DNA from 2 places in the Sphaerotilus sp. FB-3 genome. Region 1 is predicted to be linked to the other one. Evidence: predicted binding sites of a transcription regulator. Region 1 holds the regulator's gene; the other holds the start of a gene.

What was found. The regulator HrcA, encoded in region 1, represses chaperone genes, less so after heat shock. The targets are predictions, from matches to a motif close to TTAGCACTCNNNNNNNNNGAGTGCTAA.
Region 2: NFT33_RS11425 (co-chaperone GroES) is a predicted target of HrcA. The motif match lies at 2,725-2,751, and genes of this name have one in related genera.

What each region holds. Positions count from the first base shown of each region.
Region 1 covers NZ_BQWE01000016.1:281,315-287,035, reverse strand. The annotation lists gene NFT33_RS09505 (class I SAM-dependent DNA methyltransferase) at 1-1,887, shown strand, start outside; gene NFT33_RS09500 (hypothetical protein) at 2,217-2,447, shown strand; tRNA gene NFT33_RS09495 (tRNA-Ile) at 3,256-3,334, opposite strand; gene hrcA (heat-inducible transcriptional repressor HrcA) at 3,391-4,407, opposite strand; gene NFT33_RS09485 (NAD kinase) at 4,510-5,400, shown strand; gene recN (DNA repair protein RecN) at 5,400-5,721, shown strand, end outside.
Region 2 covers NZ_BQWE01000023.1:1,082-6,802, reverse strand. The annotation lists gene NFT33_RS19410 (pilin) at 1-603, opposite strand, end outside; gene groL (chaperonin GroEL) at 639-2,285, opposite strand; gene NFT33_RS11425 (co-chaperone GroES) at 2,356-2,646, opposite strand; gene NFT33_RS11420 (DUF3422 family protein) at 2,888-4,234, shown strand; gene NFT33_RS11415 (O-acetylhomoserine aminocarboxypropyltransferase/cysteine synthase family protein) at 4,314-5,588, shown strand; gene NFT33_RS11410 (outer membrane lipoprotein) at 5,613-5,721, opposite strand, start outside.

The DNA.
Region 1 (5,721 bases):
CGCAGCAAGAAGCACGGCGACAAGGCCTATCGTGATGCCCAGGCGGCCTTCGTCGGCTTCCTGGAGCGCCTGCGCACCTTCCGCGCCCTCGATCCGGCCTGCGGCAGCGGCAACTTCCTGTACCTGACGCTGAAGACGCTGAAGGACGTGGAGCATCAGGTGAACCTGGAGGCCGAAGCGCTGGGGCTGGAGCGCCAGCACGACGTGACCGGCCCTCACAACGTGCTCGGCGTCGAGATCAACGAGTACGCGGCCGAGCTGGCGCGGGTCACGGTCTGGATCGGCGAGCTGCAGTGGCGCATCCAACACGGCTACGCCTTCAACACCAGCCCGGTGCTGCAGACGCTCAACCACATCGAATGCCGGGACGCGCTGATCAACGCGGACGGCAGTGAGGCGACATGGCCGGCGGCCGAGGCCATCATCGGCAACCCGCCCTTCGTCGGCGACAAGAAGATGCGCGCCGAACTGGGCTCCGAGTACACCGAGCGCCTGCGCGAGCGCTACAAGGGCCGCGTGCCCGGCGGTGCCGATCTGGTCTGCTACTGGTTCGAGAAGGCCCGAGCGCTGATCGAGGCAGGCCAGCTGCAGCGCGCCGGCTTCGTGTCCACGAACTCGGTCCGCGGCGGCAAGAACCGCGAGGTGCTCGACCGCATCTGCGAGAGCACCCGCATCTTCGCCGCATGGGCGGATGAGGAATGGGTGAACAACGGAGCGGCCGTGCGGGTGTCGCTGACGGCCTTCGGGAACACCGAAGCGGGCGCGGTGCTGAACGGCCAGCCGGTTACGCACATTGCCCCCGACCTCACCGGCGGTCAGACCGATGACACCTGCGACATCACAGGCGCAACGCCGCTGCCCGAAAACGCCAACACGTCCTACGCCGGCATTCAGAAAACCGGCCCGTTCGACATCGAAGGAGACACGGCGCGGTCATGGCTGAAGCTGCCGAATCCGAACGGGTGCCCCAACAGCGACGTGGTGCGGCCGTGGTTCAACGGCATGGACGTGACCCGTCGCAATCGCGACATGTGGATCGCCGACTTCGGCACCGACATGTCCCATGACGATGCCAGCCTGTACGAACAACCCTTCGCCTACGTCACCGAGCACGTCAAGCCGACCCGTGTTGGCAAGCGCGAGGCACGCACCAACGAGCTGTACTGGCTGTTCCAGTGGTCACGCCCTGTCATGCGCAAGGCCATCTCGACATTGCCGCGCAGCATCGTGACACCCGAGGTGTCCAAGTTCCGCGTCTTTGCATGGCTGCCCGCGGCCGTGATCGCCGACAAGAACCTGACCGTGATCGCCCGCGCTGACGACACCACCTTCGGCGTGCTGCACAGCCGGTTCCATGAGCTGTGGTCGCTTCGGCTGGGCACTTCGCTTGAGGACCGCCCGCGGTACACGCCCACCAGCACGTTCGAGACCTTCCCGTTCCCCACCGGCCTGACGCCCGCCGCCACCGCGCACCAGCGCACCGAAACGCTGGCCGACGGCACGGTGATCCCGGCCGAACTGCCGGCCGAGGTCCGCGGCAAGGCCGAAGCCATCGCGCGCGCCGCCAAGCGACTCAACGACCTGCGCGAGCGCTGGCTGAACCCGCCGGAATGGTGCGACCGGGTGCCGGAGGTGACGCCGCTCGGCCTGGAGCGCTCGCCCTACCCGGATCGCATCGTCGCCAAGCCCGGCCACGAGAAGGAGCTGGCCAAGCGCACGCTCACCAACCTCTACAACGCCCCGCCGGCCTGGCTGAAGAAAGCGCACGCGGACCTGGATGCCGCCGTGGCGGCGGCCTACGGCTGGACGGACGGCGCCACGATGACCGATGACGACATCCTGCGCCGCCTGCTGGCGCTGAACCGGGAGCGGGCGCCGAAGGCGTGACAGCCCAAGCGCGTGCGTGCACGCCATAGACACGCCTCACCACTGTCAAAGCACAGAAATGCCGCATTGGAACTACAATCCGGCCGCCGCTGCACATCAGCGGTCCGGGTTTGGTCGCCCGGAGAAGTAGGCGCAGCAGCCGCGCCCGTCGCGGCTTTTTCACGTCTGTACGGCGTGAAGCTGCGGGCATGGCTCCGTCTATGGCGGGCCGTGTCGGGAGGGGGAAACCCCTGCCGGTACCTACTCCCGGTCGACCAACCCGGCACGGTCTGCCACCCTCTCTTGGTCGGGAGCGTGGCAGGTTCAAGACCTGTCGAGTAGGAGCCGTCATGGCTGACACCCTCATTGCGCCCGCATCGGGCCGCACCGTTCTGCACCTGCCTGCGCACATCGATTCCCGCCCCTTGCCCCCTGTCGCCGACTACTGCCGCGCCTTCGTGCTGCGCCGTGCCCGTGAGCGGGCAGAGCGCAATGCCACCCGCCGTGCGGTCCGCCGCGCCGAGCTGCGGGCCCAGGCCGCCGAGCACGTCGCCAGCCTGGCCACCACGTCACTGCCGTGACCCCCACCCGGCGCTGACCGGGCACACCCCACCGCCGACCGCCCGGCACCGACCGGGCACGCGAGCAGCGCCAGCCATCGGCGCCGCTCGCCCGCGCACGTCTGCACGTCATGCGCCGGGGGACTCTTCACGACTTGTCGCCCCCGGATGCGTCCCGGCTCGGCCTGCGCGTGTACCGCCCGGCCAGAGCGAGGACCACACCAGCCGGGGCGCAGAGGCTTCCAGCCGGGACGCGCGTGGAGGGGTGCCCAGACCCTGAACCCGGCCGCTCGCACGCCTGGAGCCGCGTGCAGACCCCGGATGCGACCGACTGACCGACCGATGGTCACGGCACCGCGAGGGGCACCCGCCCGAACCCAGCGCACCGCCGGGTAAGGGAAGAGGCCCGCCCCTTCGCTCCCTCCCTCTCTCCCTCAGGTCATCCGCCGAAGGCACGGGGACAAGTCTTCTTGCGTGGGACGACACCGGGGCCACCCACACCGGCGCCGGCAGCGTGCCACCTGCTGCACAGGGAAGGTGCAGGGAAGGTCCGGGGTAGGGTCGGCGACATCCAGCGAACAAGGATGCACCTCGACCACCGTGCCAGCGCCGACAGGTGCTTTCTTGCAGGGATGGAAGAAAGTCGAGCTGCCGCTCGTTCTGGCGAGCAGGTGCGGCGCAGACCAGTCCCGGTGCTTGAGCTGTCGCGCCGATGGTGCAATCTGCCCGCGCTGGCTGGCATCAAAGAAAACGCCTTACACCCGCCCTTACATGGAATCCAAAAACGCCAAGGGGTCAGCACGACACCGCGCTAACCCCTTGATTTCATTGGTAGGCCCCCGGGGAGTCGAACCCCGCACCAACGGATTATGAGTCCGCTGCTCTAACCAGGCATGAGCTAGAGGCCCGTGGGAGCGCGATTGTAGTGGCTGCGGCAGCGCTTTGCGGTTTCAGGCGGTGTGCATTACTTCTGGCTCAGCGCCTGCCCGACCATGCGCGCGGTGATGTCGACGATCTGGATCATGCGGTCGTAGGCCATGCGGGTCGGGCCGATGACGCCCAGCGTGCCCACCACCTGGCCGTCGACCTCGTAGGGCGCGGAGACCACCGACAGGTCCTCGATCGGGACCACGCCGCTCTCGCCGCCGATGTAGATGCGCACGCCCTCGGCGCGGCTGGAGCCGTCGAGCAGGCGCATGAGCTGCGTCTTCTGCTCGAACAGGTCGAACATCTTGCGCAGCGAGCCCAGATCGTTGCCGAAGTCGCTGACCTCGAGCAGGTTGCGCTCGCCGGAGACCACCACCTGCGCGGCCTCGTCGCTGGCGGCCTCGCTGCCGGCCTGCACCGCGGCCTGCATCAGCGTGGCGATCTCCACGCGCAGGCGGTCGACCTCGCCCTGCAGCCGCTCGCGCACCTCGTCGATCGTCAGGCCGGCGTAGTGCGCGTTGAGGTAGTTGGAGGCCTCGAGCAGCTGCGACGGGCTGTAGTCCTGCGCGGTGAACAGCACCCGGTTCTGCACGTCGCCGTCGGCTGCGACCAGGATCAGCAGCACCCGGCGCTCGGCCAGACGCAGGAACTCGATGTGGCGGAACACGCCGGCCTTGCGCGGCGCGGTCACCACGCCGACGAAGTGCGACAGGTTGGACAGCAGATGCGCCGCGCTGGCGATGACACGCTGGGGCTGGTCGGGCTGCAGCGGCGCGATCGCGGAATCCTCGAAGGAGAGCTGCGCCGGTCGCACCGTCAGCATGGTGTCGACGAAGACGCGGTAGCCGCGCGCGGTCGGGATGCGCCCGGCCGAGGTGTGCGGGCTGGCGATCAGGCCCAGCTCCTCCAGGTCGGCCATGACATTGCGGATCGTCGCCGGCGACAGCTCCAGCCCGGAGGTCTTCGACAGCGTGCGCGACCCCACCGGCTGGCCATCGGCGATGTAGCGCTCGACCAGCGTCTTCAGCAGCAGCTTCGAACGGTCATCCATCATGGTGAAACCGATTGTAGGGTGGAGGCGCGCGAGGAACGCCGACGTTCATGACGATGGGGGCGCGACGCGGACTGTCAAAGTGCTGTGGTGTAATTTGTGCCCATGATCAGCCGATTCCGTCATGCCGCGCTCATCGGCAAGTACCAGGCCCGGGGCATGCGGCCGCTGCTCGAGGAAATCGCCCACCTGCTGACCCGGCGCGGCCTGGAGGTCTCGGTCGAGATCGAGACCGCGCACAACACCGGCCTGGCCGGCTATCCGGCGCTGACGCCCGACGAACTCGGCCAGACCTGCGACATCGCCATCGTCGTCGGCGGCGACGGCACCATGCTGGGCATCGCGCGCACGCTGGCGCGCTACGGCGTGCCGATGGTCGGCGTCAACCAGGGCCGGCTGGGCTTCATCACCGACATTCCGGTGGCGCAGGTGCTGCACGCGCTCAAGGCCATCGTCGCCGGCGACTACGAGGAAGAGCACCGCGCGATGCTCGAAGGCGGCGTGCTGCGCGACGGCGAGTCGATCTACGAGGCGGTGGCGATGAACGACGTGGTGCTGCGCAGCGGCACCACCTCGATGGTCGAGCTGCGCGTGGAGGTCGACGACCAGTTCGTCGCCAACTTCCGCGCCGACGGCCTGATCATCTCCTCGCCGACCGGATCGACCGCCTATGCGCTGTCGGCCGGCGGCCCGATCCTGCACCCGGGCGTGGCCGGCTGGCTGATCGTGCCGATCGCGCCGCACATGCTCTCCAACCGCCCCATCGTCGTGCCCGACAACGGTCGCATCAGCATCGAGATCGTCTCGGCACGCGAGCCTTCCGTCAATTTCGACATGCAATCGCTGGCCAGCCTGCTCATCGGCGACCGCATCACCGTGCGGCGCTCCGACCACCGCGTGCGCTTCCTGCATCCGCGCGGATGGAACTACTACGCGACGCTGCGTCGCAAGCTGCACTGGAACGAGGGCGCACTGCCCGGCGACGGAGGCCAGTGATGCTGCGCCGGCTGTCCCTGAGCAACTTCGTCATCGTCAGCCGTCTCGACGTCGACTTCGGCCCCGGCTTCGCGGTGCTGACCGGAGAGACGGGCGCAGGCAAGTCCATCCTGATCGACGCGCTGCAGATCGTGCTGGGCGGCCGGGGCGACGCCGGCGTGGTCCGCGAGGGCGAGAGCCGCGCCGAGATCGCCGCCGAGTTCGAGCCGGTGCCGCCGGCGCTGGCCGCCTGGCTCGACGAGGCCGGACTGGCCGCGGCCGACGAGGCCGGTGCGGCGACGCTGCTGCTGCGCCGCACGATCGACGCGCAGGGCAAGAGCC
Region 2 (5,721 bases), on a different contig from region 1:
GCCGTCACGCGGCGACAGGATCAGGTTCGCACCACCATCGATTGCCGCGGTGAAGGTGATGGTGATCTCGCCATTGGTGGGGTTGATTTCGACCTTGGCGACATTCTTGGTCGCAGCAGGCTCCTGGAAACCGGAATTGAATGCTGCACCGTTGGCCGCATTTTCAGCCACCGTCGCCTTGGCACCGGCCGCCAGCGCCAGGCCTTCCGAGACCTTCGCGCGGACCGTGTAGTCCTGATAGGCCGGCAGCGCCACCGCGGCCAGGATGCCGATGATCGCCACGACGATCATCAGTTCGATAAGCGTAAAACCTTGTTGCGCGCGCTTCATGGAAGGATCCTCCGTCAAGTGAGTAGACGGCAGGAAATGTGCAGACTTCGTGCCAGCCCTCAAAGCCCCAACAGCCCGGGCGGAGCGGCGCTGATGCGGCTCAGGAAGTGACATTTTTTGGCCGACAAGGTCGACGGTGCTGCCAAGAAATGTCAGATCCTCACGCAGACGGCCAAGATTTGTCACCCGGATGCGGGGGATGAACCCGTTCGGCGTGCCCGACTTCACACGCAATTGCTTGCAGAAATGAAAAAAGGGTGGCTTGACAGCCACCCTTTTCATTCGAGCTCAGGTCAGGCTCGGCAGGATCACATGTCCATGCCCATGCCGCCCATGCCGCCCATGCCGCCCGGCATGCCACCGGCCGGAGCATCGTCCTTCGGCGCTTCGGCGACCATGCACTCGGTGGTCAGCATCAGCGAGGCGACGGACGCGGCGTTCTGCAGCGCGGTGCGGGTGACCTTGGTCGGATCCAGGATGCCCATGTCGATCATGTCGCCATAGGTGTCGTTGGCGGCGTTGAAGCCGTAGTTGCCCGAACCGGCCAGGATGGCGTTGACCACCACGCTCGGCTCGCCACCGGCGTTGGCGACGATCTCGCGCAGCGGGGCTTCGATCGCCTTCAGGACCAGCTTGATGCCGGCGTCCTGGTCGGCGTTGTCACCCTTGATCTCGCCAGCGGCCTGACGGGCACGCAGCAGGGCGACGCCACCACCGGCGACGATGCCTTCTTCCACCGCAGCGCGGGTGGCGTGCAGGGCGTCTTCCACGCGGGCCTTCTTCTCCTTCATCTCGACTTCGGTGGCGGCACCGACCTTGATGACGGCAACACCGCCGGCCAGCTTGGCGACGCGCTCCTGCAGCTTCTCGCGGTCGTAGTCGCTGGTGGCTTCCTCGATCTGGATGCGGATCTGCTTGACGCGCGCCTCGATGATGTCGGCGGTGCCGGCGCCGTCGATGATGGTGGTGTTTTCCTTGCCCACTTCGACGCGCTTGGCCTGGCCCAGGTCAGCCAGCGTGACCTTCTCCAGCGACATGCCGACTTCCTCGGCGATGACCTTGCCGCCGGTCAGGATGGCGATGTCTTCCAGCATGGCCTTGCGGCGGTCGCCGAAGCCCGGGGCCTTGACGGCGACGACCTTCAGGATGCCGCGGATGGTGTTGACCACCAGGGTCGCCAGCGCTTCGCCGTCGACGTCTTCGGCGATGATCAGCAGCGGACGGCCGGCCTTGGCAACCTGCTCCAGCGTCGGCAGCAGGTCACGGATGTTCGACACCTTCTTGTCGTACAGCAGCACGAACGGGTTGTCGAGCAGGGCGGCCTGCTTTTCCGGGTTGTTGATGAAGTACGGCGACAGGTAGCCGCGGTCGAACTGCATGCCTTCGACGACGTCCAGCTCGTTGTTCAGGCTCTTGCCGTCTTCGACGGTGATGACGCCTTCCTTGCCGACCTTGTCCATCGCCTCGGCGATGATGCCGCCGACGTCCGCGTCGGAGTTGGCCGAGATCGTGCCGACCTGGGCGATTTCCTTCGAGGTGGTGGTGGCCTTCGAGGCGGCCTTCAGCTGGACGACCAAGGCGGCGACCGCCTTGTCGATGCCGCGCTTCAGGTCCATCGGGTTCATGCCGGCGGCGACATACTTCATGCCTTCGCGCACGATCGCCTGGGCCAGCACGGTGGCGGTGGTGGTGCCGTCACCGGCGTTGTCCGAGGTCTTGGAAGCGACTTCCTTGACCATCTGGGCGCCCATGTTCTGCAGCTTGTCCTTCAGCTCGATTTCCTTGGCGACCGAGACACCGTCCTTGGTGACGGTCGGGGCGCCGAACGAGCGCTCCAGCACCACGTTGCGGCCCTTGGGGCCCAGGGTGACCTTGACCGCGTTGGCCAGGATGTTCACGCCCTCGACCATGCGGTGACGCGCGTCTGCGCCGAAGATGACGTCTTTTGCAGCCATGTTCTAACTCCGAATACTTGAAATCTGGGAATGGGGGGAGATGTGCGGGAGAAGGCGCCTTGAGGGCGGCTTACTTCTCGACCACGGCGAAGAGGTCTTCTTCGCGCATCACCAGCAGCTCTTCGCCGTTGACCTTGACGGTCTGGCCGCTGTACTTGCCGAACAGCACGCGATCGCCGACAGCCACGTTCAGCGCGACGAAGTCACCCTTGTCGTTGCGCTTGCCCGGGCCGACGGCCAGCACTTCACCCTGGTCCGGCTTCTCGGCCGCGTTGTCCGGGATGATGATGCCCAGGGCGGTCTTGGTCTCGTTTTCCAGACGCTTGACGATCACGCGGTCGTGCAGGGGACGAAGATTCATGGCGACTCCTAGAAACAGAGCTTGGATCGGACAGAGAAGGTGGGATGCGACAGGGCGGAACGATGCCCTTCGCGATCACTAGCACTCACCATCGGCGAGTGCTAACGGAACTGATTATAGGAACGCGATCGCGGCTTTCAAGAGGGGGAGGCCCCAGAAACCCCACGGAAAGCCGTTACGCTCGAGGGGCAGTACGCGCCCGACCGTCCACTTCTGCCGACTTCGCCCCTCCGATCCCGCGATGACCGACGCTCTTCCGCCCTCGCCCTCCCCCACGCGCAGCGCGCTGCCGCCCGACGACCTGCAGCGCGCGCTGCTGCACAACGAGGTCCATGCCCGACCGACCGCCCGCATCCGCCTGCCGGCGCTGGTCGTCTATGTCGCGGTGCTCAACGAGGGCATCAGCCGCGAGCAGGAGCTGGCGCACCTGCGCCTGCTGCCGGGCCAGCAGGATCTGCCGCCGGAGGTGCTGCACGACCATTTCGTGCGGCTGCGCCTGGGAAACTGCACGCTGAAGTGGGAGCGCCACAGCGAGTACACCCGCTACTCGATCGTGCAGTCGCTGCCCAAGGGCGCCGGCCTGGAGGCCGAGAACCCGCCGCTGGACGCGCTGGCGATCGACCCGGACTGGCTGGCGGCGATTCCCGGGCGCACCATCACCGCGATCAAGCTGGCGATGGTCATCGGCGACATCGCCAATGCGCCGGAAGCCGCCCGGCGCGGCCAGCGCTGGCTGGGCGGCCGCAGCGTGGTGGCCTCGATCATGGGCACCTACGGCCACTCGATCGCGGTCACCTCGTTCCGGCTGCGCGAAGACGGCTTCGAGCACATGCTGGTGATCGCGCCGGAGCGCACCACCGAGACCCGCGCGGGCCGCATCTCGCAGCGCCTGCTCGAGCTGGAGACCTACCGGATGATGGCGCTGCGCGGGCTGCCCGCGGCCAAGGCGCTGTCGCCGATGCTGGCCGAGGCCGAGTCGCGGCTGGCCGAGATCACCGCGCGGCTCGAGAACAAGGCCGCCACCGACCAGGAGCTGCTCGACACGCTGGTGGCGCTGGCCGCGCGGGTCGAGCGCGCCACCGCCGAGAACCAGTACCGCTTCGCCGCGACCCAGGCCTATGACGCCATCGTCAGCCAGCGCATCCAGGAGCTGCGCGAGAAGCCGATCTCGGGCACGCAGACCATCAGCGAATTCATGCAGCGGCGCCTGTCGCCGGCGATCCAGACGGTGGCGGCCACCGCGCAGCGCCTGAGCGGCCTGTCGCAGCGCATCGAGCGCACCAGCGCGCTGCTGCGCACCCGCGTCGACATCGCCACCGAGTCGCAGAACCAGCAGCTGCTGGCGCAGCTCACCCGCGGCCAGGACCTGCAGCTGCGCATGCAGATGACGGTGGAGGGGCTGTCGATCGCGGCGATCTCGTACTACGTGATGAGCCTGATCTACTACGGCGCCAAGGCGGTCAAGGTCGCCGGCGTGCCGATCAGCCCGGAGCTGGTCGCCGGCGCGCTGATCCCGGCGGTGCTGTGGGGCGTCTGGCGCACCAACCGGCGCATCCACGAGAAACTCCACGCCGAGCAAGGTCACTGAAAAGACGCCGGCCCACAATCGCCGGCCCGAATCTGTCCCGTCCCACCCCACGACACGAGGAGACTCGCCGATGAAGCCGATGAAGCTCGAGACCCTGGCCGTTCACGCCGGCTACCAGCCCGACCCGACCACCAAGGCGGTGGCGGTGCCGGTGTACCAGACGGTGGCCTACGCCTTCGACAGCGCCCAGCATGGCGCCGACCTGTTCGACCTGAAGGTGCAGGGCAACATCTACACCCGGATCATGAATCCGACCCAGTCGATCCTCGAGGCCCGGGTGGCCGCGCTCGAGGGCGGCATCGGCGCGCTGGCGCTGGCCTCCGGCATGGCGGCGATCACCTACGCGATCCAGACGATCGCCGAGGCCGGCGACAACATCGTCTCGGCCAGCACGCTGTACGGCGGCACCTACAACCTGTTCGCGCACACCTTCCCGCAGATGGGCATCACGGTGCGCTTCGCCGACCCGCGCGATCCGGCCTCCTTCGCCGCGCTGATCGACGAGCGCACCAAGGCCGTCTTCTGCGAGTCGGTCGGCAATCCGCTCGGCAACGTCACCGACCTGCGCGCGCTGGCCGATGTGGCGCATGCCGCCGGCGTGCCGCTGATCGTCGACAACACCGTGCCCTCGCCGGCGCTGTGCCGCCCGATCGAGCATGGTGCCGACATCGTCGTGCACTCGCTGACCAAGTACATGGGCGGCCACGGCAACAGCGTCGCCGGCGCGATCGTCGACTCGGGCAGGTTCCCCTGGGCCGAGCACAAGGCACGCTTCAGGCGCCTGAACGAGCCCGATGTCAGCTACCACGGCGTGGTCTACACCGAGGCGCTGGGCGCGGCCGCCTACATCGCCCGCGCCCGGGTGGTGCCGCTGCGCAACACCGGCGCGGCGATCTCGCCGATGAACGCCTTCCTGATCCTGCAGGGCATCGAGACGCTGGCGCTGCGCATGGACCGCATCTGCGACAACGCGCTGGCGGTGGCGCGCTTCCTCGACGATCACCCGAAGGTGGCCTTGGTCAACTACGCCGGCCTGCCCGAGCACCCCGACCATGCGCTGGTGCAGTCGCAGATGGGCGGGCGCGCCTCGGGCATTCTCAGCTTCGGGCTGAAGGAAGGCGGCCGCGAGGCGGGCGCGCGCGTGCTCGACGCCTTCCAGCTCTTCACCCGGCTGGTCAACATCGGCGACGCCAAGTCGCTGGCGACCCACCCGGCCTCGACGACGCACCGCCAGCTCGACACGGCCGAGCTGAAGAAGGCCGGCGTCAGCGAGGACATGCTGCGCCTGTCGGTCGGCATCGAGCACATCGACGACCTGATCGCCGACCTGGCGCAGGCGCTCGACGCGGCCTGAGCCGCCTGAAGGCAGGCCGCGGTCTCAGCGCGTCGGCTGGGCCGCGGTCGCGGCGGTCGGCGCCTTCATCACCCGGGTGCGACCGCCGGTGGTGACCAGCACCACCGCCTCGCCCGGCGCAAAGCTCTCCTGC